Regions from separate parts of the Janthinobacterium breve genome, predicted to be linked through region 2. Evidence: predicted binding sites of a transcription regulator. Region 2 holds the regulator's gene; each other region holds the start of a gene.
The links. The regulator FNR, encoded in region 2, switches genes on or off when oxygen is low (the NO sensors DNR and NnrR bind a similar motif). The targets are predictions, from matches to a motif close to TTGATNNNNATCAA.
Positions count from the first base shown of each region.

Region 1: a site for FNR is predicted at 5,780-5,793, ahead of ACQ4W0_RS10295 (universal stress protein). Genes of this name have one in related genera too.
Region 3: a site for FNR is predicted at 5,842-5,855, ahead of paaA (1,2-phenylacetyl-CoA epoxidase subunit PaaA). Genes of this name have one in related genera too.
Region 4: a site for FNR is predicted at 3,965-3,978, ahead of ACQ4W0_RS12690 (bacteriohemerythrin). Genes of this name have one in related genera too.

Region 1 covers NZ_JBNYXY010000004.1:491,993-499,848, forward strand. Annotated here, with positions in the region: gene ACQ4W0_RS10260 (aminodeoxychorismate/anthranilate synthase component II) at 1-128, opposite strand, end outside; gene trpE (anthranilate synthase component I) at 130-1,626, opposite strand; gene ACQ4W0_RS10270 (phosphoglycolate phosphatase) at 1,864-2,580, opposite strand; gene rpe (ribulose-phosphate 3-epimerase) at 2,580-3,254, opposite strand; gene apaG (Co2+/Mg2+ efflux facilitator ApaG/CorD) at 3,412-3,786, shown strand; gene ACQ4W0_RS10285 (hypothetical protein) at 3,811-3,957, opposite strand; gene mltA (murein transglycosylase A) at 3,968-5,248, shown strand; gene ACQ4W0_RS10295 (universal stress protein) at 5,288-5,725, opposite strand; gene ACQ4W0_RS10300 (MFS transporter) at 5,863-7,164, opposite strand; gene ACQ4W0_RS10305 (enoyl-CoA hydratase) at 7,242-7,856, shown strand, end outside.
Region 2 covers NZ_JBNYXY010000011.1:230,297-238,152, forward strand. Annotated here, with positions in the region: gene ACQ4W0_RS23170 (sulfate/molybdate ABC transporter ATP-binding protein) at 1-50, shown strand, start outside; gene ACQ4W0_RS23175 (TOBE domain-containing protein) at 91-858, shown strand; gene ACQ4W0_RS23180 (response regulator) at 912-3,986, opposite strand; gene fnr (fumarate/nitrate reduction transcriptional regulator Fnr) at 4,226-4,984, shown strand; gene ACQ4W0_RS23190 (FixH family protein) at 4,988-5,512, opposite strand; gene ccoG (cytochrome c oxidase accessory protein CcoG) at 5,615-6,997, opposite strand; gene ccoP (cytochrome-c oxidase, cbb3-type subunit III) at 7,002-7,856, opposite strand, start outside.
Region 3 covers NZ_JBNYXY010000001.1:153,417-161,272, reverse strand. Annotated here, with positions in the region: gene ACQ4W0_RS00705 (TonB-dependent receptor plug domain-containing protein) at 1-959, shown strand, start outside; gene ACQ4W0_RS00700 (aminotransferase class V-fold PLP-dependent enzyme) at 972-2,294, shown strand; gene ACQ4W0_RS00695 (hypothetical protein) at 2,334-2,819, opposite strand; gene ACQ4W0_RS00690 (M14 family metallopeptidase) at 3,123-4,247, opposite strand; gene ACQ4W0_RS00685 (hypothetical protein) at 4,389-4,643, shown strand; gene paaX (phenylacetic acid degradation operon negative regulatory protein PaaX) at 4,743-5,672, opposite strand; gene paaA (1,2-phenylacetyl-CoA epoxidase subunit PaaA) at 5,940-6,929, shown strand; gene paaB (1,2-phenylacetyl-CoA epoxidase subunit PaaB) at 6,958-7,242, shown strand; gene paaC (1,2-phenylacetyl-CoA epoxidase subunit PaaC) at 7,242-7,856, shown strand, end outside.
Region 4 covers NZ_JBNYXY010000006.1:44,843-52,698, reverse strand. Annotated here, with positions in the region: gene ACQ4W0_RS12700 (TonB-dependent siderophore receptor) at 74-2,308, opposite strand; gene ACQ4W0_RS12695 (hypothetical protein) at 2,634-3,488, shown strand; gene ACQ4W0_RS12690 (bacteriohemerythrin) at 3,491-3,889, opposite strand; gene ACQ4W0_RS12685 (hypothetical protein) at 4,189-4,344, opposite strand; gene ACQ4W0_RS12680 (hypothetical protein) at 4,496-4,681, opposite strand; gene ACQ4W0_RS12675 (PepSY domain-containing protein) at 4,809-7,343, opposite strand; gene ACQ4W0_RS12670 (sigma-70 family RNA polymerase sigma factor) at 7,527-7,856, shown strand, end outside.

The sequences.
Region 1 (7,856 bases), on a different contig from region 2:
TTCAGCGCTTCGATCTGTTCGATCGTGATTTCATCGTTGCGGTAGACCCGCACGTCTTCACCCAGTTCGCCGAAATACTGCACGATGTTGTAGGTGAAGGAGTCGTAGTTGTCGATCATCAGCAGCATCTTAAAACTCCCCATCCAGGCCATCTTGCACTTGTTCGGCGGCGCGCAGTACGGCGCGCGCCTTGTTTTCGGTCTCCTGCCATTCCATTTCGGGAATCGAGTCGGCCACGATGCCGGCCGCAGCCTGCACATACAACATGCCGTCCTTGATCACGCCCGTGCGGATGGCGATCGCCACATCCATTTCGCCGCCAAACGACAGGTAGCCGCAGGCGCCGCCATAGATACCGCGCTTGGTGATTTCCAGTTCGTCGATCACTTCCATGGCGCGCACTTTCGGCGCGCCCGTCAGGGTCCCTGCGGGGAAGGTGGCGCGCAGCACGTCCAGGTTCGACAAGCCGTCTTTCAGCGTGCCTTCCACGTTCGAGACAATGTGCTGCACATGCGAGTATTTTTCGATGACCATGCGGTCGGTGACGTGCACGCTGCCCGTTTCGGCGATGCGGCCGATGTCGTTGCGGGCCAGGTCGATCAGCATCACGTGCTCGGCGATTTCTTTCGGATCGGCCAGCAGCTCGGCGGACAGCTCGGCATCGCGTTCCGGGGTAGCGCCGCGCGGACGGGTGCCGGCGATTGGGCGCAAGGTGACTTTCTTGCCGCCGTCTGTCGTCGTCTCGTTGCGCACCAAAATCTCGGGCGAGGCGCCGATGATCTGCATGTCGCCAAAGTTATAGAAGTACATATAGGGCGACGGGTTCAGCGAACGCAGGGCGCGGTACAGGGTCAGAGGCGAATCGACATACGGTTTGCGGATGCGCTGGCCGATCTGCACTTGCATCAGGTCGCCGGCCATCACGTATTCATGCGCCTTGGCGACGGCCTTCAGATAGTCTTCCTTGGAAAAGTCGCGGATGGTTTCCGTGCGCACCGAGGCGCTGGTCACGGGCGCATCGACCCCGCGGCGCAGCATCATGCGCAAGTCCTTCAGGCGCTGGCGCGCTTTTGAGAACGACTCGGGCTGCGTGGTGTCGGCATACACGATCAGGTACAGCTTGCCGGACAGGTTGTCGATGACGGCCAGTTCTTCCGTCACCATCAACTGGATGTCGGGCAGGTTCAAGTCGTCTTTCGGCGCGCCGCCGGCCAGCTTTTTCTCGATGTGGCGCACGGTGTCGTAGCCGAAGTAGCCGGCCAGGCCGCCGCAGAAACGCGGCATGCCGGGGCGCAGGGCCACCTTGAAGCGCGACTGGAACTGTTCGATGAAGTCGAGTGGATTGCCTTCGTGCTCTTCGATCACGGCGCCGTTCTTGACGATTTCCGTGCGGTTGCCATGGCTGCGCAAGACGGTGTTGGCGGGCAAGCCGATGAAGGAATAGCGGCCGAAGCGTTCGCCGCCGACGACGGATTCGAGCAGGAAGGTGTTTTTGCCGCCTTGTTGGGTCTGCGCCAGTTTCAGGTACAGCGTGAGCGGGGTTTCCAGGTCGGCAAAAGCTTCCGCGATCAGTGGGATGCGGTTGTAGCCTTGCTGGGCCAGCGATTTGAATTCGAGTTCGGTCATGTGTCTCTCCATGCCGCCAGGGTACGCGTGTGCGTCGTGCTTACAAAGCACAGTCCCTGCGGTGGGTTATCAAAAAACCTGCCGGTGCGCGCGTGCAGCCGACAGCAATCTTACACGGCTCGGCCTTAGGCCTGCCAGGATTGCCAGCGTCGCCAAAGCCAGGCCTCAATCGAGCCGGTTTGGGTGACATTGTGTTTTTTGATGAGAAACGTGTTCACGATATGGTGTTGGGTATGGTCAGTATGCTGGTCTGTTGTGCATGCTAATAAAATCGGCCGCTTCAAGCAGCGTATTTACTATACCATCGGAATCGGTGTCGTGTATAGAGTGTCCGTGGTTGTAACCATACGGTACGGTCAAGACGGGGCAAGCCGCAGCCCGTGCCGCTTGCGCGTCATTCGAAGAGTCGCCGATGGCCACCACTTTGGCGGGCGGCAAGTCGAAGTCTGCACACACTTGCAGCAGTGGCATGGGGTGTGGTTTTTTCTTCGGCAGCGAATCGCCACCATAGACGATCTCGAAATACTGTGCCAGGTTTTTCTGCTTCAGCAGGGGCAGGGCGAAGGCGATCGGCTTGTTGGTGACGCAGGCCAGGCGCAAGCCCGCCGCCTTCATCGCCGCCAGCCCTGCTTCCACATCCGGGTAGAGGGTGCTGAACTGGCCATTGATGGCCAGGTAGTGGCGCTGGTAGGCCTCCATCGCCGTGTCAAAACGCTGTTCCACGCCGGCGGCATCGAAGTCGAGTGCCAGCACGGCGCGGATCAGGTTTTCCGAGCCCTTGCCCACCATCAGCTTGATGGCCTCGGCGCTGATGGGCGCCAGATCGAATTCGGCGCGCATGCCATTGATGGCGACATGAAAATCGGGCACGGTGTCGAGCATCGTGCCATCGAGGTCGATGATGGCGGCGCGCACGCCGGCCAGTACGTGGTCTTTCACCGTGCCCGGCTGCATCAGTTGCCCACCGTTTTGGCTAACTCGGCGCGCATGGCATCGATGACGGCCTTGTAGTCCGGCTTGCCGAAGATGGCAGAGCCGGCGACGAAGGTGTCGGCGCCGGCGGCAGCGGCGGCGGCGATGTTGTCGATCTTGATGCCGCCATCGACTTCCAGCATGATGTCACGTCCCGATTCATCGATCATGCGGCGCGCTTCGGCGATTTTTTTCAGCGCTTGCGGAATGAAGGACTGGCCGCCGAAGCCCGGGTTGACCGACATGATCAGGATGATGTCGATCTTGTCCATCACGTGTTCCAGATAGTGCAGCGGCGTGCCCGGGTTGAAAACCAGGCCCGATTTGCAGCCATTGTCGCGGATCAGCTGCAAGGAGCGGTCGACGTGATCCGACGCTTCCGGGTGAAAGGTGATGATGTTCGCGCCAGCCTTGGCGAAATCCGGGATAATGCGATCGACAGGCTTGACCATCAGATGCACATCGATGGGTACTTGCACGTGCGGGCGGATCGCTTCGCACACCAGCGGGCCGATGGTCAGGTTCGGCACATAATGGTTATCCATCACGTCGAAGTGGATGATGTCGGCGCCGGCGGTCACGACGTTGCGCACTTCCTCGCCCAGGCGGGCAAAGTCGGCGGACAGGATGCTGGGAGCGATACGGAATATTGTCATGGTGGCTAAGGGCTAAGAGTAGAAAATGCGAAGATGCGCTATTTTACGCTTGACGCCGTTACCATGCCTTACTGGAACGCAGAATACACGGCGCGCGGTGGCCAATGCAGCGCGCGCGACACACAACACGACTGGCAATGTCTGAATAGGAATGACGATGGCGACTTATGAATTTACGGTAACGGTCAAGACGCAATATCTGCCCGAGCAATCGGCACCGGACCAGGGGCGGCACGTGTTCAGCTATACGATTCGCGTCGTCAACACGGGCACGGCTGGCGCGCAACTGATTTCGCGCCACTGGGTCATCACGGATGCGAACAATAAGGTGGAAGAGGTGCGCGGCCTGGGCGCCGTCGGCCACCAGCCGCTGCTGCAGCCGGGCGAGCAGTTCGAATACACGAGCGGCACCATGCTGGGCACGCCGCAAGGCTCGATGCACGGCGAATACTTTTGCGTGGCCGAAGATGGCCATCAGTTCGAAGCGCCGATTCCCGAGTTCGTGCTGTCGGTGCCGCGTACCCTGCATTAACGAGAGGCCGGGGGCGTGCGCCCCTTATTTCAGTTTTTCGGTGCTGTCCTGTTCTTCACTGAGCTGCTTGCGCGCGGGTGGCGCGGGTTTTTTACCCGAATACATGGTCCACCAGACTATAAATGCCAGCAAGAAGAACGCCACCAGCGCCTCTATCATCAAGATCCACATACGCACCCCTATGTTATTTACCCGCAGCTTAGTATTTACCCGCCATCTCTTTACACGCGGTAGTCTACCCGTTTCAATCGGCGCCGTCGCGCTTGCGCTTTCCGCCTGTACCACGCCGCCGGTAGCGCCCGGCGCTGCTGGCGACAAGGCGCCAGCGATTGCCCCGACTGTCGTCAAGCCGGTGCCGGCCAAGCCGGCTGACGCCAAGGATGCCAAGGACACCATCGATGCAGCGGCGGCTCCCACCTTCGTGCCCGCCAAATTTTCCGCCTTGCCTGGCTGGGGTCGCGATGACATGCGCGCTGCCTGGCCAGCCTTCATGGCTTCATGCGGCGTGCTGGTCAAACGGCCGGACTGGAAGGAGTCGTGCACGATCGCGCGCCAGGTGAATGCCGACAGCGACAAGGCCATCCGCCTGTTCTTCGAAACTTTCTTTGTGCCCAATCAAGTCATCACCGTCGATGGCGCCAGTACCGGTTTGGTTACGGGCTACTACGAGCCGCTGTTGCATGGCGCGCGCAAGCGCGGCGGTCCATACCAGACGCCGCTGTACAAGGTGCCTGACGATCTCGTGTCCGTCGACTTGGCCAGCGTGTATCCGGAACTGAAAAACATGCGCTTGCGGGGCAAGCTGGTGGGCAAGAAGGTGATCCCGTACGCGACCCGCGCCGACATCGAGCGCGCCACGTCCGTCGCGGGCAAGGAATTACTGTGGGTGGATGACGAAGTCGAGGCGTTTTTCCTGCAAGTGCAGGGTTCCGGGCGCGTGCAGCTGACCGATACGCAGGAAACCGTGCGCGTGGCGTACGCAGACCAGAATGGCCACCCATACAAGTCGATCGGCCGCTACTTGGTCGACAAGGGCGAGCTGACCCTGAGCCAGGCGTCCGCGCAGGGCATCAAGGCGTGGATTGCCGGCCACCCTACGCGCAAGGATGAATTGTTCAATGCCAACCCGAGCTATGTCTTCTTCAAGGAAGAGCGCCTGCCCGATCCCAAAGTGGGGCCGAAGGGTGCGCTGGGCGTGCCGTTGACGCCGCAGCGCTCGGTGGCCATCGATTCGCGCTTCCTGCCGCTGGGTGCGCCCGTGTTCCTGTCCACCACGCAAGCCAATAGCGAGATTCCCATGCAGCGCCTGGTGATGGCGCAGGATACGGGCGGCGCCATTCGCGGCCCCATCCGGGTCGATTACTTCTTTGGTTTCGGTGCGGAAGCGGCGGAGAATGCGGGCCGCATGAAGCAGAACGGCGCCGTGTGGGTATTGCTGCCGAAGCAGGCGCCGGCGCGCTGAGTTTTTCGTGGCGCCGGGCGGGGATGCGCTAGCGCAAGGTTAGCGCAAGACCATGACTGGCAGCTGGGTATGCGCCAGTACTTTTTGCGTTTCGCTGCCCACGAACAGCTTGTTCAAGCCTTTGCGGCCATGCGAGGCCATCAGGATGATGTCGCAATGGTAGGTTTGCGCCGCATTGACGATTTCCTCGTGCGGGCTGGGCGAGACGGCGACCACGCCTTCGAAGGACACGCCGACGGCGCGCGCCGCTTCGCCGATCTTGTCGACGGCGCGTTGCGACGCTTCCTGCATTTGTTGCTCGTACAAACCAGCATCGAGCACGATGCCGCCATCGGCCATCGGCGAGAACGGGAACGGTTGCACCACGCTGAGGGCGACCAGCTTGGCCTTGTTCAATTGAGCGAAGGCGAGGGCCGTCTCGGCCGCTTTGTCGGACAGCGGCGAGCCGTCGGTGGGAAATAAGATGGTGTTAAACATGACGGGCTCCTAGAGTGATGTAAGACAGCTTATGGATTTACATCAATTAAAACCTTGATGTAAATCAAACCTCACAGGCTTTGGCATGAATAATGTCGCCAAGGCAATCTTTCAGCAGTGTATGCCCGTTCATCGCTTCAGGTGCGCACGCTACGCAGTGGCGTGCCCCACACCATGGCGACGGTCAACAAAATACTGCCTGCCGCGATACAGGCCAGGCCATTGCGCACGCCAAAGTGTTCCGCTACCCAGCCGGCGGCCAGCGCGCCCAGCGGCGCCGTCGCCACCGTCAGGAAGCGCATGGTCGAGGTCATGCGGCCCAGCATGGGGTCGGGTGTGACCTTCTGGCGCAAGCCCAGGTAGGGAATAAAGAACAGCATCACGCCGCAATCAAAAAAAAACATCAGCACGGCATAGGCCACGGCGCTGGCAGCCGGGCTGCCGAACAGGGCGGCGGGGATAGTGGGCGTCATGGCAAAGCATACGGAGGTGGACGCCAACCCGATGAGAATGGTGCGGCCGGCACCATAGCGGCGCGTCAGCGGTTTGACGATGAAAGCGCTGAGCAATACGCCGGCACCGCCCAGCATCTGTGTCATGCCCAGCACGCCAGGACTCATGCCCAGGTCGCGCGTGGCGAACAGCACCGTCAAGGCCATGCTGGCGTAAAACAGGAAGTGCCAGATGCCCGCGCCCCAGGCCAGCGCGCGCAGCAGCGGTTCACGCCAGACAAACAGCAAGCCGTCAGCGATGTCGCGCAGGGCGTGCTTGTCGGAGGGAGCCGGGCGTGGATCGCGCACGCTCATGGCGCGCAGATTGAAGACGGAAATCAGATAGCCGCAAGCCGTGCACAGGATGGCGACGGGCGCCGACAAGACCTGCACCAGCACGCCGGCCAGGCCGGGGCCGATCAGGCGCGAGGCCGATTCGGTGGTGGCAAATTTCGACTGTGCATCGATCAAGCCATCGCGGCCCACCAAAAAGGTCAGGAAAACTTGCTCGGCGCCGCCACCGACGACGAAGCCCGTGCCGATAATGAATCCCACTATATATAACCACGGCATCGACAGCACGCCGCACCAGTAGGCGACGGCGACACTGGCCAGCGCCAGGCCCGACATGCTTTCACTAAAGAGCATGATCGGGTGCTTGCTGCGGCGGTCCAGCAGTACGCCGACGGGCAAGCCGAAGAGGGCGAACGGCAGCGCCTGCAGGGCGACCAGCACGCCCATTTGTTCCGGCGTCGCATGTAATAACAATACCGCGCACAGGGGCAGGGCCAGCGAGGTGATCTGGGCGCCGAAGCAATTGAGGCCGTTGCTGAACCACAGGCGGCGAAAATTGACGCTGGCGGCGCTGCCGTCGCCGCGCAGGTGGCGGACGCAATACTGGAAGAAGGAAGAGAAAATACGCTGCTCGATAAAGGTGATCGGGCTCACAATAATAGCAGCGCACCTGCCGCACCGCTGCCGTTAGCCGCTACAATCGTCGCTACCGTTCATCGAGAGGAGACACTATGCAATACGAAGACCTGATCATCGACATCCAGGACAAAGTGGCGGTCATCCGCCTGAACCGCCCGAAGGCGCTCAACGCATTGAATGAGAATATGATGAATGAGCTGGGCGACGCCCTGCTGAAATTCGATGCGGACGAGAATATCGGCTGTATCGTGCTCACGGGCAGCGAAAAAGCGTTTGCCGCCGGTGCCGATATCGCCGCCATGGCCGATTACACCTACCCGGACACCTTCACCCAGGGTTACATCAGCCGCAATTGGGAGCATATCTTGCGCGTGCGCAAACCCGTAGTGGGCGCCGTAGCGGGTTACGCACTCGGTGGCGGCTGCGAACTGGCCATGATGTGCGATTTCCTGATCGCCGCCGACAGTGCCAAATTTGGCCAGCCGGAAATCAAGGTAGGTGTCACGCCAGGCGCGGGCGGCACGCAGCGCTTGCCGCGCGCCATCGGCAAGGCCAAGGCCATGGATCTGCTGTTGACGGCACGTACCATCGATGCCGCCGAGGCAGAACGCATCGGCCTGGTGTCCCGCGTGGTGCCGGCCGATAAATTACTGGAGGAAACGCTGGCTGCCGCCAAGACTATCGCCGCCATGCCGACCTCGGTTGCC
Region 2 (7,856 bases):
AAATTGACAGCATGGAAGAAAATAGGGCATCAGGTGAACGCATTGGATAAATCAGCGGCAGCGGAAATCGGCCTGCAAGGCTCGGTATGGATGACGGTGGGCGGCGAGCACCTGGGCGGCGTCGGCCGCGTGGAATTGCTGGGCGCCATTGCCGAGTGCGGCTCCATCACGCAGGCGGCCAAACTCGTCAAGATGAGCTACAAGGCGGCCTGGGACGCCATCGACGCCATGAACAACCTGGCTGGCGAGCCGCTGGTCGAGCGCTTGACGGGTGGCAAGGGCGGCGGCGGCACGCGGTTGACCCCACGGGGGCGCCAGCTGGTCGACAATTTCCGTATCATCGAGCGTGAGCATGCCCGCTACCTGCGCCAGCTGGGCAGCCAGGCGGAAGGCATCGCCGACGATCTTTTACTCATACGGAGAATGGCCATGAAAACCACGGCACGCAATCAATTCCTGGGCAAGGTGACCGAACTGAAACAGGGCGCCGTCAACGACGAAGTCACGCTGGCATTGCCAGGCGGCCAGCACATCGTGGCCATCGTCACGCGCGACAGCAGCGAAAGCCTGGGCCTGGTGCCGGGCGCGGAAGCGTTCGCGCTGATCAAGGCCTCGTCCATCATCCTCGTGGCGGACAGCGAAGGGGCGCGCTTTTCCGCGCGCAACCAATTGGCCGGGCTTGTGACGCGCGTGCAGACGGGCGCCGTCAACACGGAAGTGGTGCTGGACTTGCCGCGCGGCGGCACGATTGCCGCCATCATCACGAACCAGAGCAGCACCGACCTGGGTATCGAGATCGGCAGCAATGTGACGGCAATTTTCAAAGCGTCCAGCGTGATCCTGGGCGTGCCGGCTTAAACCCGAAGCAAGGACTAAGTTCAGGGGTCAGACCCCAGCTTTACGTTGCAGGCCTAATCCTTCAGCCTCGACAACCAATCGGCCGCCGCCGCCAGCGCCTGCCCGAGTTCCTGCGCCGTGTGCGCCAGCAGCGCCGGCACCTCGTCCAGGCGGCCCGCGTCGATGGCTTCCTCGGTGGCAAACGCGGCGCGGATCAGGCGCTTGGTGCCCAGGGTACCCACGGAACCGCGCACGCCGTGCAGGATGCGCGCCACGTCGCTGTGGCGGCCCGTTTGCAACGCTGTTTCGGCGTCGCGCACGGGCGTCATGCCCTTGTTCAGGGCGTCTTCCACCATGCGCCGCAGCACGCCGCGCCCCTTCGCATCGCGTCCCATCACGCGCATCAGCGGCGCCATGGAAAACACTTCCTCATCGGCAACAGGCGCCGGCTCGGTCGTCTGCACTTGGGGGCGCTTGGGCAGGTGGCGCAGGATGACTTCCATCATCTCTTCCACCACCACGGGCTTGGCGATGAAATCGCTGATGCCGGCCGTCATGCAGCGCTCGCGCTCGGACGCCAGCACGCCGGCCGTCATGGCGATCACGGGCAGGCTCAGACGCAGTTCCGTGCGGATGATATGGGTGGCGCTGAAACCGTCCATGACGGGCATCTGCATGTCCATCAGCACGATGTCGTAGCGCAGCGCTTCCGTGCGCAGCCGTTCCACGGCCTGCCAGCCGTCGCCCACCACGTCCAGGGTGGCGCCCATGTGCTCGAGGATGCCGCGCGCCACGGCCTGGTTCAAATGATTGTCTTCCACCAGCAGGAAATGCACGCCGGCCAGCTCCGTGCCCAGCGGCTGGCGCAGCATGCGCTGCTCGCCGCGGTCGTTCTTGGTGATCAGCGCCTGGTGCAGGGCATCGAACAGGCTCGATCCCGTGATCGGCTTCATCAGCACGACATCGGCCTCGGCGGCGCTGGAGATTTCTTCCAGGTGGTTGCGGGCGAAGGCGTTGACCATCACCACGATGGGCTGGCGCTGGCCGGTGGCCGCCTGGCGGATGGCCTTGGCCGTGGCCAGGCCATCCATGACGGGCATGTGCCAGTCGGCCAGCACCACGTCGTAGGGCTGCTGCTGCGCCAGGCGTTCGCGGTACAGTTCGATGGCGGCAAAGCCGGAGTCCACTTCATCGGCCAGCCAGCCCCACGCCTCGATCAGCTTGACGATCAGTTCGCGCGTGGTGCGGTTATCGTCGGCCACCAGCAGGCGCAACTGGCCCAGGGCCGGCATGCGCCGCGTTTCGGCCGGCTGCGCCAGCATGTCGAACGGCACGCTGAACCAGAAGCGGCTGCCCTTGCCTTCGCTGCTGGCGACGGCGATGTCGCCGCCCATCATGTGGATCAGCTGCTTGCTGATGGCCAGGCCCAGGCCCGTGCCGCCGAAGCGCCGCGTGATGCTCTGGTCGCCCTGTGAAAATGCGGAAAACAGTTGCTGTTGCTGCAATTCCGTCATGCCGATGCCCGTGTCGCGCACTTCGAAGCGCAGCCAGGCGCGCCCGTGCCCGCTCTCGGCCAGGCTGACGGCCACTACCACTTCGCCGCTCTCGGTGAACTTGATGGCATTGCCGGCCAGGTTGACGAGGACTTGCTGCAGGCGCTGGGCGTCGCCCACCAGGCGCCGCGGCACGTCGGGCTCGACGGCGATGGCCAGTTCCAGCTCCTTTTCGCCCGCATTCATGGTCATCGTCGTGGCCAGGGTATTCATCACTTCATCGAGGTCGAATTCGACGGGCGACAATTCCATGCGGCGCGCCTCGATCTTCGAATAGTCGAGCACGTCGTTGAGGATGCCCAGCAGCGACTGGCCCGCCACGCGCACCATGGTCAGATACTTGCGCTGTTCCGTATCGAGCCTGGTATTGCCCAGCAGATACACCATGCCCAGCACGGCATTGAGGGGCGTGCGGATTTCATGGCTCATGTTGGCCACGAAATCGCTCTTCGCGCGGTTGGCCGCCTCGGCCCGGTCGCGCTCCTGTTCCAGCTCCGCCGCGCGCGATTCGAGTTCCTGCTGCAGGCGGTCGCGTTCGCTCATCAGGCCGTTGAACGCTTCCGTCAGTTCGCCGATCTCGTCGCGCTGCTGCACCGGTACGGGGGTGAAACGGCTGCCGCTGGTGCGCAGGGCGAGCAGGGTGTCGCGCAGGCGCACCAGCGGCGACAGCAGGCGCACGGTGACCCAGCCCAGCACGGTAGCGGCCAGCAGCGAAGCGAGAATGCTCCACAGTACCAGCCGGTACAGCACACCATCGAACGGTTCGAAGGCATCCTCGACGGGCAGCGAGGCGGCCAGCAGCCAGTTCACGGACTTCAGGCGCTTGAAGCTGTTGACGGCCGTGACGCCGCGGCTGTTGGTGCTGACCATGCTGCCTTCACCATCTTCCTTCAGTAACTGTGTGGTCGTCAGGTTGGCGTTCGGCTTGCGCGGCTGCAGCAGCCGGCTGGTATCGGGGTGCAGCACGTAGCGCGGCGCGGCGTCGCGCGTGATGATGAAGTAATAGCCGCTCTTGCCGATCTTTTCCGTGCGCAGGCGGCCCAGCAGGTTATCCTTGTACAGGCGCAGCACGCCGATCACCACGCCCACCACCTGGCCGTTGGCGCCAAGCACGGGCGCCACCATCTGCACGATGGGCATGCCGCTCGATTTGCCCAGTATCGGTTCGGTGATCATGGGTTGACGCGTGCGCAAGACGGTCTGGAAATATTCGCGTTCGGCAACGTTGATGCCGGCGCGTCCCGTGACGAGGGGCATGTCGGCCACGACGGCGCCTTGCGCGTCGAGCACCAGCACGTCGTCGAACAGCACCAGCATCGAGCGGCGCGCATAGTATTCGCGCAATTGGGCGGGCTGGGCGATCAATTCCGGCGGCTGCTGCCTGGCCGTCAGCGTGACGATCTGCAGCAGCATGCCCAGCTTGTCGTCGAGCTCGGCAGCGGTGCGGGTGATCAGGGACGATTGCTGGCTCAGCAGTACTCTGGTGAAGTCGGCGCGCATGTGCTGCAACTGGATCATGGTGACCAGCGCGATCATGGCGATCGAGGTCAGGCTGGTGGCCAGCGCGACTTTTGCTTTAATGCCGAGAGGCTTCATGATTTCCTTTTCAGTACCGTGCGGCACAGGCGGCAGATAATGCTGTCAGGAATTTTCCTATCAATACATCAACTTGGCAAGCGGCGCCGCGCAAATTGCCCTCCCCGCATGGGCTTTTGACGATGTTGCCAGATAATTAAAGTCAGAACGTCGTTTATTCAGCGCAATTGCGGTGAAATTGGCACACGGCAACCGTGTATGCAGTAAACTCGTTATTGCATTTTCTAAAAGGTAACGACATGACTGAAGCGCTACTCACTCCCACCTTGCCCACAGTGAACGTGGAAGCGTTGCGTGCGCGATGCTCGACCTGCAGCATGCATCAATTGTGCCTGCCGATGGGCCTCGATGTGGGCGACATGGACAGGCTGGACCAGATCATCGGCCGCCGCCGCAAGATCGTGCGCGGCGCTTCGTTGTTCCGTATCGGCGACTCGTTCCAGAATCTGTACGCGATCCGCCTGGGGCACTTCAAGACGTACCAGATCAATCCGGGCGGCGAAGAGCAGGTGACGGGTTTCCAGATGGCCGGCGAACTGCTGGGCATGGACGCCATCAGCGCCGATCGCCACCACTGTAATGCGGTGGCGCTGGAAGACAGCGAAGTGTGTGAAATTCCGTTTTCCAGCCTGGAACAATTGCTGGGCAATATGCCGACCCTGCTGCGCCATTTCCACCGCATGATGAGCCAGGAAATCACGCGCGAGCAAAGCGTGATGCTGTTGCTGGGCAATATGCAGGCGACGCAGCGTTTTGCCGCCTTTATCGTCAACCTGGCCTCGCGCTATGAAGCGCGCGGCTATTCGGCCAGCAAATTTCAGCTGCGCATGTCGCGCGAGGAAATCGGCAATTACCTGGGGCTGACCATCGAGAGCGTCAGCCGTTTATTGTCGAAATTCAAGAAAGAAGGCTGGCTGCGCGTCTCCAACCGCGAGATCGAGATCTTGCAGCCGGCCAAGTTGAAAGCCATTACGGCCGGCACGGACGTCTGCAAGTAAGTCTTACAGCTCTTCATCGGCGTGCAGCGCGATGCTGCGCTGCAGGGGCCAGGTCCAGATGCCGGACAGGCGCCACTCGCGTTTGTCGTTTTCCACCAGCACTTGCCAGCGGCTGCGCTCGAGCATCGGCAGCGCTACCGAGAAGTTGCCGGCCGCATCGGGCTGCACCAGCAGCTTGATATCCTTTTCCGGCAAGGTCGCATGCGCCAGGTGCAGCTGCAGCGGACCCTGGTAAGCCTTGCCGAAGCTGTGCACGGAACCGCTGAGGCGCGCTGACGCCACATCATAGGACAGGCTGGTATCCATCGCCAGGTCGCTGGCGATCGTATCGCGCCGCAAGTCCTGGTTGATCGCCTTGCCCTGCTTGTAATAATCACCCACCACCAGCGCATCGGGCTGCGTAAACGCGATATACGCCATGCAGCTGCCGACGACCACGGACAGGCCGGGACCGATCATCAGCAGCCAAGGCCAGCGATGCTTGTACCACGGTGCAACGGGGGCTTGCAGCTTGAGACTGTCGGACATGGTATTTCTCCTGATTAATTGGCCAATCCCCATCCGGGGACTGGCCTTCCTACAACTTCGTGGCGGCGGCGAGGGCACCCGGTCCCCGTCCGCCTTTCCTTGTTAGCGCGGCACGATGAATACCGCGCTTTCACGCACATGCAGCGATGGGTCGTCCAGCGAGTGCAATTCGATGGCAATCTTGTTCGAGCCCTTCTCGCCGACGCCGTGCGGCACGCGCAGGCGGATAGGCCAGCCCAGCGTTTCCGTTGGCTGCAAGGTCACCTCTTCGCGCGTCAGCAAGGTCAGACCCGGCAAGCCGGAAGCGCTGATCTTGAAGTGCTGGGTTTGCTCCGAAGTGTTCATGATCTGCAGACGGTAAACGTTCTCGATCATGCCGTCTTCCACTTCGCGTCCCATCGAACCGCGGTCGCGGATGACGTCCATTTTCAGGGGCGTGCGCAGGGCCAGCGAAGTACACACGGCGATGATGATCAGGGCCAGGATGGAGGTGTAGATCAGCACGCGCGGACGCATGGCGCGCTGGCGTATCTGCTTCGAACTGAAGTTGTTTTCCATCGCATGGTCGGTACTGTAGCGTACCAGTCCCCGTGGCCGCTCGACCTTGTCCATCACGCTGTTGCAGGCATCGACGCAGGCGGCGCAGCCGATGCATTCATACTGAAGGCCGTTGCGGATATCGATGCCGGTCGGACACACCTGCACGCACAGGGTGCAGTCGATGCAGTCGCCCAGCTTGTCGTTGTTGCCGGCCTTCTTACTGATGGCGCCACGCGGTTCGCCGCGCTTGGTATCGTAGGTGATGATCAGGGTGTCCTGGTCGAACATGGCGCTCTGGAAGCGCGCGTAGGGGCACATGTATTTGCACACCTGCTCGCGCAGCCAGCCCGCGTTGCCGTAGGTTGCCAGGCTGTAGAACAAGACCCAGAACCATTCCCAGGGACCGAAATTGAGGGTGGTCACCGCCTGCGCCAGGTCCTTGATCGGCGTGAAGTAGCCGACAAAGGTAAAGCCCGTCCACAGGGCGATGGCGCCCCACACCAGGTGCTTGGCCGTCTTCTTGAAGGCCTTGCGCACGGAGGGGCCCTGCTTGTCGAGGGCCATGCGCGCGCTGCGCGTGCCCTCGATGCGGCGTTCGACCCACAGGAAGATTTCCGTGTATACCGTTTGCGGGCAAGAGAACCCGCACCACACCCGCCCGGCGATGGCCGTGACGAGGAACAACAAATACGCACAGATGATCAGCAGGGCCGCCAGATAGATGAAATCCTGGGGCCAAAGCACGACGCCGAAAATGTAGAACTTGCGCGTGGTCAAATCGAACAGCAGGGCTTGCCTGCCATTCCAGGTCAACCACGGCAAGCCGTAGAACGCCAGCTGGGTAAGCCATACGCATACCCATCGCCAGGTAGCGTAGCGTCCTTTGGCCTCGCGAGGGTAGATTTGCTCGCGGGCCGCATACATCTTGATGACTTGAGGTTCCATTACGTCATTTCACGGGCGTCTGGGGATTTGACAGGCTCCAGACATAGGCCGACAACACATGTACCTTGGACTCGCCGAGGAAATCGCTGAAAGCCGGCATGGTGTTGTTGCGTCCCTTGCGGATGGTTTCCATGATGGTATCAGCACTGCCGCCGTACAGCCAGATCTTGTCCGTCAGGTTCGGCGAACCCAGCATCGGGTTGCCCTTCGCATCGGCGCCATGACAGGCCATGCAGGCGCCGAACTTGGCCTTGCCCAGCACCGACTTGACGGGGTCCGAGGTGGAACCGGACAGGCTCAGCACATAATGGGCCACGTTCTCGACATCCTTTTCGGAGCCCAGGGCGGCGCCCATCGGTGGCATCTGGCCATTGCGACCGTGCATGATGGTGGTCTTGATGATGTCAGGTTCGCCGCCATACAGCCAGTCCTTGTCGGTCAGGTTGGGGAAGCCCTTGTTGCCGCGCGCATCCGAACCGTGGCATTGCGCGCAGTAGGTCAGGAACAAACGCTGGCCGATGGCTTGCGCCTGCGGATCGGCCGCCACCGTCTTCAAGTCCTGGCTCAGGTACTTGTTGAACAGGGGGCCGTAGTCGGCTTCCGCCTTCTTCAGCTCTTCCTCGTACTGGCCCGTCGATTTCCAGCCCAGGCTGCCGGCATAGTTGCCCAGGCCCGGGTACAGGAACAGATACGCCAGAGCGAAGACGATGGTGATGTAGAACAACCACATCCACCAGCGCGGCATTGGCGTGTTGAGTTCCTTCAAGTCCTCGTCCCAGACGTGGCCCGTGGTGCCGTCGGCAGGTGCGCCCTCGACCACTTTGATTTTCGACTGCGAGTACAGCAGCACGCCGCAGCC
Region 3 (7,856 bases), on a different contig from region 2:
CGAAGGCACTGAGCCTGGGCGGCGCGGCCCGCTATGAACATTTCTCGGAATTCGGCAGCACCGTCAACGGCAAGTTGTCGGCTCGCTATGCCTTGAGCGCGGACCTGGCCTTGCGCGGCTCCTACTCGACGGGTTTCCGCGCGCCAACACCCGGCCAGTCGAATACCAACAGCACGAATCAAGGCCTCGATACCAAGACCCTGCTGTTGTTTACCAGCGGCCGTCTGGCCAACAACGACCCGCTGGCCATCCTGCTCGGCGCGCAGGCGCTGAAGCCGGAAAAATCGAAAAACATGTCGCTGGGCTTTACGTGGAAGACGCAGGCCGGATTTTCCGGTTCCGTTGACGTGTATGACATCAAGGTCAGCGACCGCTTCAGCACGTCGGCTTCGTTTGCCGTACCCACTGGCGTGGCCAACCCGCTGCGTTACACCTCGGTCAGTTATTTCACGAATGACTTCGACACTACCACGCGCGGCATCGATATCGTCGGCAGCCACCTGAGCCGTATCGGTGACGGCAAGCTGAACCTGACCCTGGCCTACAACTACAACACGACGAAAGTCGATGGCGGCAAGTCCAGCCTGGTGACCAATCCGGCCCAGCGGCAAGTGTTCGAGGAACGCCTGCCGCGCCAGAAAGCCACCATCAGCGGCAACTATGATCTGGGCAACTGGAATACCCTGGCCCGCGTGCGCTATTACGGCGCGTGGACGGACAATTCCGGCAATGCGACGGGCGATATCTTCCAGCGTTTCGGCGCCATGCAATTTCTTGACCTGGCGGCCAGCTACAAGATCAGCGACAAGCAATCCGTGCGCGTGGGGATCGACAACGTGCTGGACAAGTATCCCGATGAAGCAAGCTTCCAGGCCAGCCGCGGTCTGATCTATTCGCGCAATGCGCCGTACGACACGGACGGGCGCAAGCTGTACGTCGAGTACAAAGTGAAATTTTAAGAGGAGATGATGATGAATCCACAACGTCGCGCCTTGTTGCGCGCGGGTTCGCTGGCGGCGGCGCTGCCCTTGACGGCTGGTGCAGCATCGGCTGCGGCAGCGTCCGCCTTGCCGGTGCTTTTGCCAGCAGTGCCCGCCGGCAGCACGCCGGAAACGCTGGCCAGCAACCAGGCGTACTGGCAGGCGGTGGCCGCGCAATACGACACCACCGATGCCGTCGTGCAGCTTGACAACGCCTTTTGGGGCTCGATGGCCAGGCCCGTGCTGCGTCATTACGAGCAGCAATTGACCATGGTCAACCGCGACAATGCCTGGTATGCGCGCATGCGCTTTCCGGCCGACTTCGAGGCGGCCCGCGCGGCGGCGGCCAGGGCGCTGGGCGTGGGTATCGATGAAATCGTGCTGACGCGGGGCGCCACGGAAGCGCTGCAAGTCTTGATCGCCGGCTACAACCGCTTGCAGCCGGGCGATGCGGTGCTGTACGCGGACATCGATTACGACAACATGATCACCGTCACGCGCTGGTTGCAGCAGCGGCGCGGCGCCAAGGTGGTGTCGATTGCCATGCCGGAACCATTTACGCACGACAACGTCATTGCTGCCTATGTTGCTGCCATGGAACGCCATCCACAGCTGAAACTGATGCTGCTCACGCATGTCAATCACCGCAACGGCATGGTCTTGCCGGTGGCCGAGATCAGCCGCCTGGCGCGCGCACGGGGCATCGATGTCATCGTCGATACGGCGCATGGCTTTGGCCAGCTGGACATGACGATTCCCGACTTGCAGGCGGACTTTGCCGGCATCAACCTGCATAAATGGATAGGTGCGCCCGTGGGCGTGGGCGCCGCCTACATCAAGCGGGGCAGGTTGGCCGATATCGACCCGTACATGGGGGAAGCGAGGGGAGAAAAAGCGGGCGACGATATCCGTACCCGCGTGCACACTGGCACGGTCAATTTCGCCGCCTATCTGAGCTTGCCGATGGCGCTGGACTTGCATGCGCAGATCGGCGTGGCCAACAAGCAGGCGCGGCTGCGGCTGCTGCGCAACCGCTGGGTGGAAGCGGCGCGAGGCATCGATGGCATCGAGGTGCTGGCGTCCAGCGACTCCCGCCTGACGAGCGCCATCGCCTCGTTCCGGCTAAAAGGCAAGACCAGCGTGGCGGACAATTTTTCCCTGTCGAAAAAGCTGGTGCAGCAACACGGCATCTTTGCCGTACCGCGCGACGGTCTTGCCAGCGGCGCGTGCGTGCGCGTCACGCCGGGCATCTTTACGCCCGAGGCGCACCTGGACAAGCTGGTCGATGCCCTGCGCCAGGTGGCTCGCGGCTAGTGGCCATGAGGCGCTCCAGCGATGGGGCGCCCCATGTTTTCACTGCTGAACTTGATAGCCATCCGTCAGGATGGCCAAAAACTTCACCATATCCTCGATCTCGCCCGCCGTCAGCGCCGGCGCCATGCCGCGCTTGCGGTCGAACGGCGCTTCCTTGACGTTTACGTTGGCGCGGTACCTGGCGGGTATGTCATTGAATTTCTGCACTTTCCCCCACTTGTCGCGCGGATACCATTCTTGCGGATGCGTATCGCGCCGCGCATAAAAACGCAGGGCATCCGTCAGATTATCGAACACGCCGTTATGGAAAAACACCTGGCGCGTGGTCACATTGCGCAGGCTGGGCACCTTGAAGGCGCCGCATAACTCGCCTTTCGTCGCCAGGTCCGTGCGGTCGGGGCCGCAAAAGCCCAGGTCGAAATAGGCCGGGTCGGCGGTGGCGGGAAGGCGCGTATTGCGCGGCACGCCCAGATTGTCGAAACTGAAGTCCGTAAACAGGGGCGGCGCGCCATGCTCGCCCCGCACGCTGGGGTGGCAAGCGGCGCAATTGCCCTTGCGCTCATCGTTGAACAGGGCCAGCCCCCGTAATTCCGCCAGTTCCAGGGGAACCTTGTTGGCCAGATAAAGGTCATATCTTTATTGGTCCCATGCAGGATGAGTTGATGGCAAGAAGAAAGACAGGGATGCTGCGGCCAGTATAGGCAGCAATAAACGCGTGGCAACGCTTTACGATGTTGCGCTGCGCAATACGAAGGTAGTGGAATAGCCGGCGGCAGCGGTGTCGCCGGCCCGGTCCGTCATGTGTGGCGGACCAGTATCAGCCGCGGATCAGGCGCGCAGGGTGGACAGGATAGGCTGCAGTACAGCCGCGCCCAGGGCGGCGCTGCGGGCGCCGCTCCAGCCAGTTTGCGGGTCGGGATCGTTGGCATTGTCCTTGAACGGCAGTTCCAGGGTCAGCGACAGGCAGCCGAAGGCGTGCGTGATGTGGGGCGAACCCATGGTCAGCACTTCCGGCGTGAACGGGCCGTCTTCATAGCCGTGTTCATCCTGGAAGTCGGGACTGGCCACCTTGAAGTCGGCGATGAACCGGTCTTGCTCGGCTTTTTGTGCTGGCGTGAAATTTTCCAGCGCATCGCTGCCGGCGACGAACACGTAAGGCAGACCTTCGTCGCCATGTACGTCGAGGAACAGGTCGCAGCCGATCTCATGCATTTTCTGTTTCACCAGGAACACTTCCGGGCTGCGTTCCGTCGTCGGCGTCATCCATTCACGGTTCAGGTTGGCGCCGGCCGCGTTGGTGCGCAGGTTGCCATGCACGGAACCGTCGGGGTTCATGTTCGGCACCACGTAGAAGACGGCGTCTTGCAGGCACTGGCGGGCAAACGGATTGGCCTGGTCCAGCAATGCTTCGAGCATGCCTTCGACAAACCATTCCGCCATCGTTTCGCCGGGATGCTGGCGCGCGATGACCCAGACTTTCTTCTCTGCATCGGCGTCGCCGACCACCAGCAGATTCATGTCGCGCCCTTCCACGGTGCTGCCCAGGTCGATCAAGCGCACCAGCGGCGACGCTTGCGCACTGTCGATCAGGGCCAGGTGGCGATCCCATGGGTACGGTTCGAAGTAGGCGTAGTACACGCTTTCTTCTTCCGGCGTATGGTTGATCGTCATCACCGTGCCATCGAAGCTGGTCGGCACGCGGAACCAGGTTTCGCGGTCATAGCTGGCCACGGCCTGGTAGTCTTTCCAGCCGTCCGGGTAGGCCGACTTGCCTGCATTCATGAAGCGGATCGTGCACGCTTCGCCTTGCGCGCCTTGCAGGCGGAAATAAAACCACTGCGTGATGTCGGCGTGGGAATCCTTGCGGATGTTCAGCTCGATGGAATGGGCATCGTCGGCGCGCAGCACCTCGATCGCGCCGGCGTCGAATTGCTGGCTGATTTTAATGGTCATGAGTGTTCCTGATAAAAACGTATGGGTTTTGCATCGTGTGCAATGGCGCGATGATACCTGTTTTGCGGTGGCCTTTGTGCTGGCGCAAACGATAATGGACGTGCTTTGCTAACGTGGAAGCTCCAACACGGGGAGATCATCATGGACGACAACGGCAACCACATACGCGAACTGGAAAAGAAAGTCAGCGCCCTCAGCGACGCTCTGGCGCACCTGGGCAAGGGCACCACCTTGCAGGAATTGCTGCGCATCCTGCGTTTCCCCGGCTACACCACGCCGGCTGAATTTACCTTCAATGCCGCCATCCTCGATACCATGCTGGTGCAGGCCAATGCGCTGGAAAAGCTGGGGCAGGATTTGCTGGCGGGCGCGAAGCAGGTAGTGGCGAAGCAGTAATCGATTCCTGAGCGCCTGAAAAATGTTCAGGGCCAGGCGCATTGCCGCAGGCAGTACGAAGGTACGCCCAGGCATTGCAACGCCGCCATGGACATTTTATCAGGCGTTCAGTCCGCCGAAGCGCTCGTAGAACCAGGGTGCTACGTCTGCCGCCTGCTCATCCTCGCGCCGCAGGGTGGCCAGGATATGTTCCTCGGCCGACGCATGGGTGATGCGGTACAGGTCGCGCGCCAGTGCATACGCTTGCGTGCCTGGCCACGGTTCGGGCAGCAGTTCGACCGGTAGTTGCGGATCGTGCAACTGCACGCGGCGGTAGGCGTGCGTCAGCAGCGAGCGTATGACGAAGGCTTGCTCGGCATCGAACACGGGTTCTTCCTGCAGCAGGGTCAGCAGCGGCTGGAAGCGGGCGATGAATTTTTCGTAGCCTGCCATCACTTCCGACAAGTCCCAGCATTCGCCCACCATGTCGCGCAGTGGCCGTGTGCTGACACCTGGCAGCTCCGTGGTGTGGCAGACATACAGCTTGCCCTGTACTTCGTTGCGTACGAGGATGTCTTCCAGCGCCTCCGAGTTGCTGGCCGGATGGCCAAAGATGCCAGGAGAGATCAAGCCATAGCCAGCCCACAATAATTCCTTGCGCAGCGCGCCCCGTTCGGCGGCACCGATGCTGCCGGCCGGCCCGATCACCAGGGTCCAGCTGCCATCCCAGTGCACGACCAGTGGCGCATAGATGCGGCGATAGGCGCGCTCGAAGCGGGCCAGCGCCTCCGGGCGTATCGTATAGGCGCTGCGGCGACCGTCGCGCTGCGAGCTGAGCCAGCCCTCCTGCGCCAGGCGGAATACGCTGGTGCGCAGCAAGCGGTCATTCACGCCGAATGGCGCGAGCAGTTCGATCAGGCTGCCCAGCCAGATGGCGCCGCCGCGCGGCACGATGGCGTCGCCAAAGATGGTCATCACCAGGGACTTTGAACGCGGTGGGTCGCTTTCCAGGAAATCGGCTATCCATGCCGTGCAGCGGGTGTTCTTCATGTGGTTCCGGTCTGGCCGTGTTGCGGTCGATTCAATAAAAGCAGCAGTTTACTTGGCTGCGCGGGTAGCGCGTCAATAATTTGCCGGAAGCGCTGGTGGCACTTCGAAATGTTTTCTCATCAGCAATATCATACGCACAAAAAAGCTGCACAAGATACGAATTTTTAAAATGACTCACATCAAGTGTATGCAAATAGTTTTTTGTATCGTATTATCTGTTCATCGCACCGCGTTGCTGCGCAAAATCAAAGACATGGGAGACAGATCATGTACGCACAAATGGTTGAAACCGGCCTCAAGAACGTCTGTTCCATCGATGACATGGGGGCGGAAGAGCGCGCTTTTCAGGCGCGCATCGACGAAGGCATCAAGATCGAGGCCAAGGACTGGATGCCGGACGCTTACCGCAAGACCCTGATCCGCCAGATTTCGCAGCATGCGCATTCGGAAATCGTAGGTCAATTGCCCGAAGGTAACTGGGTCACCCGCGCGCCGACCTTGAAACGCAAGTCTATCCTGCTGGCGAAGATCCAGGATGAAGCCGGTCACGGCCTGTACCTGTACAGCGCTGCCGAAACCCTGGGCGTGTCGCGCGACGATCTGCTCGCTGCCTTGCACTCGGGCAAAGCCAAGTATTCCAGCATCTTTAACTATCCCACCCTGTCGTGGGCCGACATGGGCGCCATTGGCTGGCTGGTCGACGGCTCCGCCATCATCAACCAGATCCCGCTGTGCCGCTGCTCGTATGGCCCGTATGCGCGCGCCATGATCCGCGTCTGCAAGGAAGAATCGTTCCATGCGCGCCAGGGTTACGACATCATGATGTCACTGTGCAAGGGCACGCCAGAACAGAAAGCCATGGCACAGGATGCGCTGAACCGCTGGTGGTGGCCGTCCTTGATGATGTTCGGCCCGTCCGACGCCGCCTCCGTCAACAGCGCCCAATCGGCCCAATGGCGCATCAAGCTGTTTTCGAATGATGAATTGCGTCAGCGCATGGTCGACCAGACCGTGCCGCAAATCGAATACCTGGGCCTGACCGTGCCCGATCCCGACCTGAAGTTCAATGCCGAGACGGGTCACTATGAATTCGGCGAGATCGACTGGTCCGAGTTCAACAATGTATTGAAGGGCAATGGCCCGTGCAACCGCGAGCGCCTGCAAACGCGCGTGAAAGCGTATGAAGACGGTGTATGGTTCCGCGATGCCTTGCTCGCGTATGCAGATAAACAAGCCGCAGTCAAAGCGGCAGCGTAAATACATAAGGCAGATAGGGGAGAGCAATATGAGCAAAGAATGGCCATTGTGGGAAGTTTTCATCCGCAGCCAGCACGGCCTGGCGCACAAGCATGTGGGCAGCCTGCACGCCTCCGACGCCACCATGGCGGTCAACCATGCGCGCGACGTCTACACGCGCCGCAATGAAGGCGTGAGCATCTGGGTGGTGCGCGCGGCCGATATCGTCGCCAGCAGCCCCGGCGACAAGGGGGCCCTGTTTGAGCCGTCGAACAGCAAGGTGTACCGCCATCCCACCTTCTTTCCGATGCCGGAAGAAGTCAAGAACCTGTGATGGGAGCGATCGCAATGGATGACAAGCTCACTCAACAAAAGTTCAATTACCTTTTGCGCCTGGGCGACAACGCCCTGATCCTCAGCCAGCAGCTGTCACAGCTGTGCGGCAAGGGGCCCGCGCTGGAAGAGGACATGGCGCTGACCAACGTGGCGCTGGACTTGCTGGGCCAGACGCGTTTGTGGTTCAGCTATGCGGCCGAACTGGAAAATGCTGGCCGCGACGAGGACGACATCGCCTTTTTGCGCGACGCCCACGACTTCAAGAATTGTCTGCTGCTGGAGCAGCCGAACGGCAATTATGCCGACACCATGATGCGCCAGTTCTTCTTCGACACCTGGCACTACTTCCAGCTGCTGGAACTGGCGAAATGCAGTGATCCACGCATTGTCGAAGTGGCGCAGAAGTCGATCAAGGAAGTCACCTATCACCTGCGCCGCAGCGGTGACCTGATCGTGCGCCTCGGCGACGGCACGGCGGACAGCCACGCGAAGACGCAGGCCGCAGCCGACAAGCTGTGGATGTACACAGGCGAGATGTTCAAGTACGACGCCGTCGACCAGGCCATGCTTGCCGTCGGCATCGCGCCGCCGTCCGACATCCTGCGCCAGGCA
Region 4 (7,856 bases), on a different contig from region 2:
CGCGTCCTCCTCAGGCCTTGTCCGCGCTCCTGAGGAACTGCCAGCAGAAGACGCTCACTACCGCGATAGGCTCCTAAAACGCCGTGCGCACGGCCAGGCTGATGTTGCGCGGTTCGCCCCAGAACACGCCGTCGAAGAAGCCCACGTTGCGGTAGTACTTTTTATCGAGCAAGTTATTCACGTTCAACTGTACGCTGGCATGGCGGTTGATGGCATAGCTGGCCATGGCGTTGACCAGCGCATAGCCCGCTTGCGGGATGTTCGTCATCTTCCCCGATGGCGGGCGGCCGTACCACGATTCGCTGTAGGTGGCGCTTTGCGCCGTCATGCTGGCGCCCGCTTTCAACCCTGCCAGGCGGCCGTCGAAGCGGTAGCTGGTGGCCAGGCGCAGCAAATGGCGCGGCTGCGTGGTGGCGGCGCGGCGGCCATCGGCCTCGGCCGCGTGCAGATAGGTATAGCCGCCGCTCGCTTCCCAGGCTGGCGTGAGTTGACCGGAGACGTCGAACTCGATGCCCTTGGCCGTCACGCCGGCGCCATTGGCCACCATGGCCTGGCCGCCGTCGGGCAGCAAAAAGCCGGGCGGTACCGTGCGGTCCAGTTCCGCCAGATTCTTTTTCTTCGTGTGGAACAGGGCGGCCGACGCGTTCAGCTTGCCTTCATAAAATTCGCCCTTGATGCCCAGCTCGGCATTGTCGCCCGTTTCCGGCGCCAGGAACTGGTTGTTGCGGTCCTTGCTCGATTGCGGGTTGAACAGCTGCGTGAAGCTGGCGTAGGCCGAATACTGCTTGTTGATGTCGAACACGGCGCCCACGTACGGCGTGACTTCATTGCGCGTTTCCACGAAGTCGCCGCTGCCCGTGTACACGCCTTGCTTGTTGTAGTTGCGCGTGTCCGTGCGGTAAGTGCTGCTGCGCGCGCCGATGATCAGGTGCAGCGGGTCGGCCAGGCTCAAACGCGTGGCCACATAGCCGCCCCCCAGGCGCGTCACGGTTTCCGTGTGCGAGCCGTCCGGGGTGAACACGGGGCGGGGGATGTTGCCCGTCCAGCTGCGGTAATCGGAGATAAAATCCGGGTAATTGATTTCCGCTTTGCCGCCCAGTGAGCGGGAGCGCTGGTTGCCGCCATTCCAGCCGACGATGGCCGTATGCTTGCGTCCTAGCAAGGTGAACGGGCCGCTGGCGTAGAGGTCGAAGTTGTCGCTCGAGTTCTTGCCTGCGCCCCAGGCGCCCGTCCATAGGCGCATGCCTTCGCCGGTAGCCGGGTCGGGATGGCCCGCGCCCGCGTAGGCGACAGTGGTGCGGTTCGTGCTTTCCGTGCGCGCATAGCCCAGGTGCAGATTCCAGTTGCCGGGCAGGCGCTGGTCCAGCGAGGTGAACATCGTGTGCTGCTTGTTGGCCCAGGTGCTCCATGGCGTCGTCCAGCTGGTGTTGCGCGGCAAATTGGCCAGGCTGCCGTCCGCATTCCAATAGGGCACGGCGCCCCAGGTGGCGCCCGTGGGCTGGTTGTCCTGGAAGTCGACGCCGGCCGTCAGCAGGGTGCCGGGACGCAGGTCCGCCTCGACGATGAGCATGCCGACCGTCTTGCGTTCGTGATACATGTCCAGGTAGGAATCGCGTTTTTGCCACGCCAGGGCCGTGCGTGCGCGCACGCTGCCTTCCGCGTTCAGCGGCGTGGAAAGGTCGGCCTCGAAGCGCTGGTCATCCCAGCGGCCCATGATGAGACCTGCGCTGGCCTGGAAGGTTTTCGTCGGCCGCTTGCGTATCATGTTGATGGTGGCCGAGGGGTCGCCCGTGCCGCCCATCAAGCCGGTGGCGCCGCGCACCACTTCGATGCGGTCGTACAGGATGGTGTCTTGCAATGGCGCATTGCCGCCACGCGCCATGCCGTCGATCTGGATATTGTCGATGCCGAAGCCGCGCGCATAAAACCGCGTGCGTTCCGTGTCGTTCTGGCCCACCTGGATGCCCGTCGTCTGCGCCAGCGCCTGGTCCAGGCGCACGGCGCCCAGGTCGTCGAGCAGCTGGCGCGTGATGACGCTGACCGATTGCGGCGTCTCGCGCAGGGACAGGTCCATGCGCGTGGCACTGCGCGTTTCGCCTGCCGTGTACGATTGCGTGCCTTCCGTCGTCGCCGTCGACTGGCCTGTCACGGTCACGGCCGGTATGGTGACCTCGGCCGCAGCGGCATCGGCGGCCTGTGCCGGCAGGGCCACGCCGGCGGCAAGGCTGAGCAGGCTGATGTGTAATAAACGGGGGAGGGGGCGCAAGGCGGGCCGGCGCGAAGAGGGGAATACGGTAGTCGATTGCATCATTTTCCTGGAATATTTTTAGTCGTGTGTTTTCCTATCTCGTCTGGCGAGGTGCACAGTAGCTGGGGGGATGGCATGACGCTGGCCCGTGGTCTGGCTTGGATAGCAGTTCCACCGCAAGGCCCGGCGCGGTCGGGTAGTGGAAAAGAAGGGCGCGCGATTCCCATCACTTTAGTGAATAAGAATCATTATCAATATAGGTGAAATTTGCCAAATAATCAAGCGTGCGCACCAAAAAAGTGCGGCAGGCCCGGAGCGGCGTACCGGCTGGCCTTCTGCGATAATGCAGGGGCTGACAAAATATTTTCCTCATTGAAAGAACTGCATGCGTACATGGATCGCTTGTGCCGGATGGTTGTGTGTCGTGTCGCTGGGCCAGGCCCAGGAACACGCGCCGCCGCCGGCTGTTCCCGCGCCGCTGCAAAGCGCCAGCGTGCCACCCGCCGCCGCCGTCGTGTCGCCACCCCTTGTGCCGCCGCACGTTGCGCCTGCCATACCTGCTGCGCCAGCGGAGGACGCCTCGCCCTCGCAAACGGTGACGATCACGGCCAACAGCGACGCCAAGGCGCCGCGCATACGTTTCACGGCTTACCGCGAGAGTTATCTGACGGCCAGGAAAGTGTGGCAAGTGTCGAGCGGTAGCGTGGTCATGGCCCTGCGCCTGATTCCGGCCAAGCTGAGCGCGACCATCGACGATGTGCGCGTGGCCTTGCAAGGCAATGGCGCCCCCGTGCCGATCAAGGTGTCCGACGGCGGTGTGTTTGTCGTGCCGCTCAACGAGGACATCGCCGCGCAGGATGGCACGTTCCTGGTGAACAAGGGCAGGGGCGAGCTGACGGCAAATATCGTCCTTCAGCCATCCGTGGCGCGCGATGCCTGGAACGTCACGCGCGTGGGGCAAGTCTTGCACGACGCGCGGCGCGCCGTGCGGGCCATCACGCCGTGGTACAAGCGGCCGTTCGCCAACGATGTGCAATCGCTGGCCTTTTGCGCGACCGAGCGGGGCAGCGCCTTGCAGTTGATGGATGGCGAGCAACTGATCGCCACCTTGCCCATGAACGAGCCGGCCGTCAACGACATCAGCCAGCCCGTGTTTTGCAAGATTTTCGACGGCGAAGACAAATACCCGGGACACTACCGCGTGGTCTTGCCCGAGAAAGCCACGGTGCTGCTGCTGTAGGTCTAGCTGGGTTGGCGCTGCACCAGCTCCAGGGCCGCCGCCTGGGCCAGGTCCATGGTGGCCTGGTGAAAGATCAGCCATTGCGGCAACAGCGAGAGCGCATGGCGTCCCTGCTCCAGGTCGCCTTCATCGACGGCGGCCCAGGCATGGTGCAAGCCGCTGAGCACGCGTGCATGCTGTTCGCGGTGCTTGGCCAGCGAGGGAAAGGCGATTTCTTCCATCAAATCCTCTTCCTCGCGGAAATCGCGCTCGACGGCCGCAATCAGCTCGCGAAACGCCACGCTAAAATGCTGGTCGCTCAACTGTCCCAGCCGCGCAAGCTCCTGAAACAGTGCCTCATGCGCCTCGTCTATGGCGGGAACGCCCAGCGCCATCTCATCCTTCCAGTCCGATTTACCCATGCCGATGCTCCCGGTTAAGTCCGTCGCGATGCGAAGCGGACTGTTCCAGTGTGGGCGCAGCGACACTTCAAATCCATGACCTGGATCAAAAATATGGTGAAGAGGGGGCGAAGTGTAAAGTCACTGATAGAGAACAATGGAGAAAAAATCTCTACCCGCAACAAAGCGGTTTTCAACAATGCGACGTGTTACCGAGCGCCGCTGAAAAACGCCGCTGGCAAGGCGTCTTTGACGCAGACAGTACGCTAGTACGGCAAGTCAAAGCAACGCAGCCAGCGGTGTTTTCTCAGCCGCGCGTTTTAGTGCTTGGGCCAGTGGGCCCAGAGAGCCTGCGCATCCACGTTCGGTACCTGCAACTGCTGCACGGCCGACGTCTGCATCGCATCCCTCAACACCAGGGGGGCAAGCAGCAAGGCCGAAAGGGCAAGGCAGGCCAGCACTTTGAGCGTCAACATGGTCGTCTCCCGGTGTCCCGGTGGCGGCGCGGGGATGCGGCGCCTGCCGGTCACTTTATTACGTACTACCATGCTTGCAGTTTAGTTCATCTGGTTGAAACTTCAACTAATTGCTGTGATGCACTGCACCAGTTGCTGCTCGTGACTGTTCCTATTTCGCCTTGCGGTTGCGCCGCGGCTTGCCTGCCGCGGGCAGGAAGGAATCGAACCACACTTGCGTCAATTGGCGCGTATTTTTCGCCGCTTCGCGCTTGACGGCGGCCGTCGCGTGGCCGCGTGCCGTGTTGGCGATGCGGTTGGCGGCGCTCAGGTACATGCTCATCCAGGGGTTTTTCATGGGGTGCCTCGCAGACAGTGAGTGGGGCGGCGCTTGTGCCGCCATGTCCCCACTCTAGTCCGATGGCTGGCCCTGACTGTGCGCCTGCCCACATAGCCGGGCGGTGTCGGCGGCGGACTGATGCAGATCAATACACGTCGCGGCGGTAGCGTCCGGCCGCAAGCAGGGCATCGAGTCCCTCCTGCCCCAGCACTTCTTGCAGTACAGCATCGATTCCTGCCGCCATGCCATGCAGGCTGCCGCAGACGTAGACGATGGCGCCTTGCGCCAGCCAGTCGCGCAGTTCGTCGGCATGGTTGCGCAAGCGGTCCCGCACATATTCCCGTTTGCCACCATCGTTGCCATCGCGCGAAAAGACGCGGTCCAGGCGCGCCAGGTGGCCAGCGTAGAGCCAGCCTTGCAACTCTTCGCCACAGACGCTGTCAAAAGCTTGCTGGCGCTCGCCGAACAGCAGCCAGTTGCGTGCCAGCCCCGCCCGCCGACGCGCACGCAGGTGCGCGCGCAGGCCGGCCAGACCGGAGCCGTTGCCGATATAAATACAGGGCACGTCCACCAGGGCGGGCGCGAAGGCGGGATTGGCTTGCAGGCGCAAACGGATGCGGGCGTCCAGCGGCGCGAAGCGCGTGAGCCAGCCGGAGCAGATGCCATAGCCCAGGTTGTCGCCGCCCGCATGGCGCTCCTGGCGCACCAGCAACTGCACTTCGCCATCCGATGGCAGCGACGCGAGCGAGTAGCTGCGCGGCGCATGTTGCGCACCCTGCGCGTCGCCATCGCTGCCGTCCGCGTTGCACCCGATGATTTCCGCTAGCGCGCCCGCTTCCCAGGTGACGCCGGCCGGGCCCGTCAAGGTGATTTCATGCAGTTCGCCGCCCAGGCTGCCCGGGTTGAGCAACACGCGGCGCAGCAGACGCCATTCGGCATACGACGCTTCTTCCTGCACGCCGATGGCGTCGATGGCGCTGCCGCTGCAGCGGGCCAATGCTTGCGACCAGCCGGCCAGGGCGGCGGGGTCGTGCTTGTCCACTTCGATCAGGGGGAACAGGGGCGTGGCGCCCAGCGCGCGCAATTGGCGCTCCAGCGCATGGCCGTAGCCGCAGAAGTCACTGTAGTGGCGGTCGCCCAGGGCCAGCATGCCGAATTCCAGTCCGGCCAGCGGCGTGCCCGCCGTTTGCTGCAACAGGCGCGCGAAGCGGCGCGCGCCGTCCGGCGCCTCGCCTTCGCCAAAGGTGCTGGCAACGACCAGGGCTCGTTCATACTGGCGCAATTGCGCGGGATCAAACCGGTCCAGCGACTGCACATCGACGGCCACGCCCGCCTGCTGCAGGGCGCGCGCGCTTTCCAGGGCCAGGCGCTCGGCCTGTCCCGACTGGCTGGCGTAGGCCACCAGCGTGGGCAGGCCAGTAGCCATATCGCCGGGAGTGCCGGCCAGCAGGGCGCGCTGCGCCTGCACAGCTCGTTTTGCCTTGCGGCGGCCCAGGTACAGCATCCAGCCCGTGATGGCGAACAGGGGCAGGCCCAGGCTGGCCAGGGTGACGATGATGCGGCCCGGCAAGCCGAAATACGTGCCCATGTGCAGCGGATAAATGATGTTGACGAGGCGCGAACCCAGGCCTTGCTGGCGGTACGGCTCGTTTTCCGTGATCGCGCCGTCGGCCGGCAAAATGCTCATGCGGCTGCGCGCCCGCTCGTGCGGCGCATCGCTGGCCAGCCAGGTGAATTGCACGGCTTCGCCGGCGCGCGTGGGCAGGCGCACGCTGACCAGGGTCCAGCCGGGGGCGTGCTGCTGGAAGCTGCTCCAGGCCAGGCCGATGTCGACGGCGGGCGTTTCCTTTTTCTCCTTGCCGCCACGCGCGGGCGCCTGTGCCATCCTTGGCGGCTTGCCGGCCCAGGCGTCGATGTTGTCACGCACCACGTCATAGCTCCAGTAAATGCCCGTCAGGGTCAGCGCCACGTAGACGACCAGGCACCAGGTGCCGGCCACGGCGTGCAAATTCCACAGGAAGGAGCGGCCTTTCAGGGCCGGGTCGAAAGTCAGCCAGGTGCGCCAGTCCAGCGGACGGCGTGGCCAGCGCAGATACAGGCCCGACAATGCCAGGCCCAGCAGGCACAGGGCCAGCGCGCCCGCCACTTGCCGGCCCGGATCGCGGGGCAGCAGCAGCCAGCGGTGCAAGGATTCCGTCCACTCGAAAAATTCCGCCCCCGTCAGCGCGGGCTGGGTGGCGCCCGTGTATGGGTGCACATAAATTGACTCGCCGCGCCGCTGGCCGTTTTTCGGCGCGAAGAACAGGCGCGGCGCGGCGCCCGCCTGCGCGTACACGGTGATGGACGCCACGCGCTGGCCGTGTTCTGCTGCGGCAATGTTGCTCAGCTGGGCCGGCGTCAGTGGCGCGCGTGTTTCCAAGGGGACATGGCGCACGCCGGGGTTCATGACATCGAGCAATTCCTCCTTGAAGGCCAGGGTGGCGCCGCTCAGGCCGATGATCACCAGCACCGTGCCAGCCGTGATGCCGATGAACCAATGCAATTGAAACCAGACCTGTTTCCAGCTCCACTGCCAGCGACTTTGTTGCGGGGCGGCGGCAAGCTGGCGTTGTTGGCTGGTTTCCGGCGCATCGTCGGTGCTGGCGCGCAGCTGGGGTTGTGGAAGGGAGGAGGTCGTCATGGCCGCTTTCGATGGCGCTGCCAGGCCGGGCGTCAGGCATGGCAGGGAAGAAGGAAGGCTGACATAATAACGCAAACGAGAATCATTCGCAAATGATGGCGCGAGGGCATTGTTGCGAAAAATGCCCACGCCAGGCTGAGGTGATGGCTTTGATAATTTACATCGTCGTGAAATTGTGTGAAAATGAAAATCATTCTCATTCGTGATCATGATGCAGTGCTGACCCACTTGACCGGCAAGTTTGGCAGCCTCTTTGTTTGTTTGCCCGTGTCCACCATTTCTCCCTCTCACGATATCTTTAGCGACCTCTACACCAGCCACCATGGCTGGCTGTATAACTGGCTGTGGCGCAAGCTGGGCTGCCGCGATGGTGCGGCTGACCTGGCGCAGGACACCTTCGTGCGCATGCTGGCCACGCAACCGGCGGACAGCTTGCGTGAACCGCGCGCCTACCTGAGCACGGTGGCCAACGGCTTGCTGGTCAACCACTGGCGCCGTTTGACCCTGGAACGC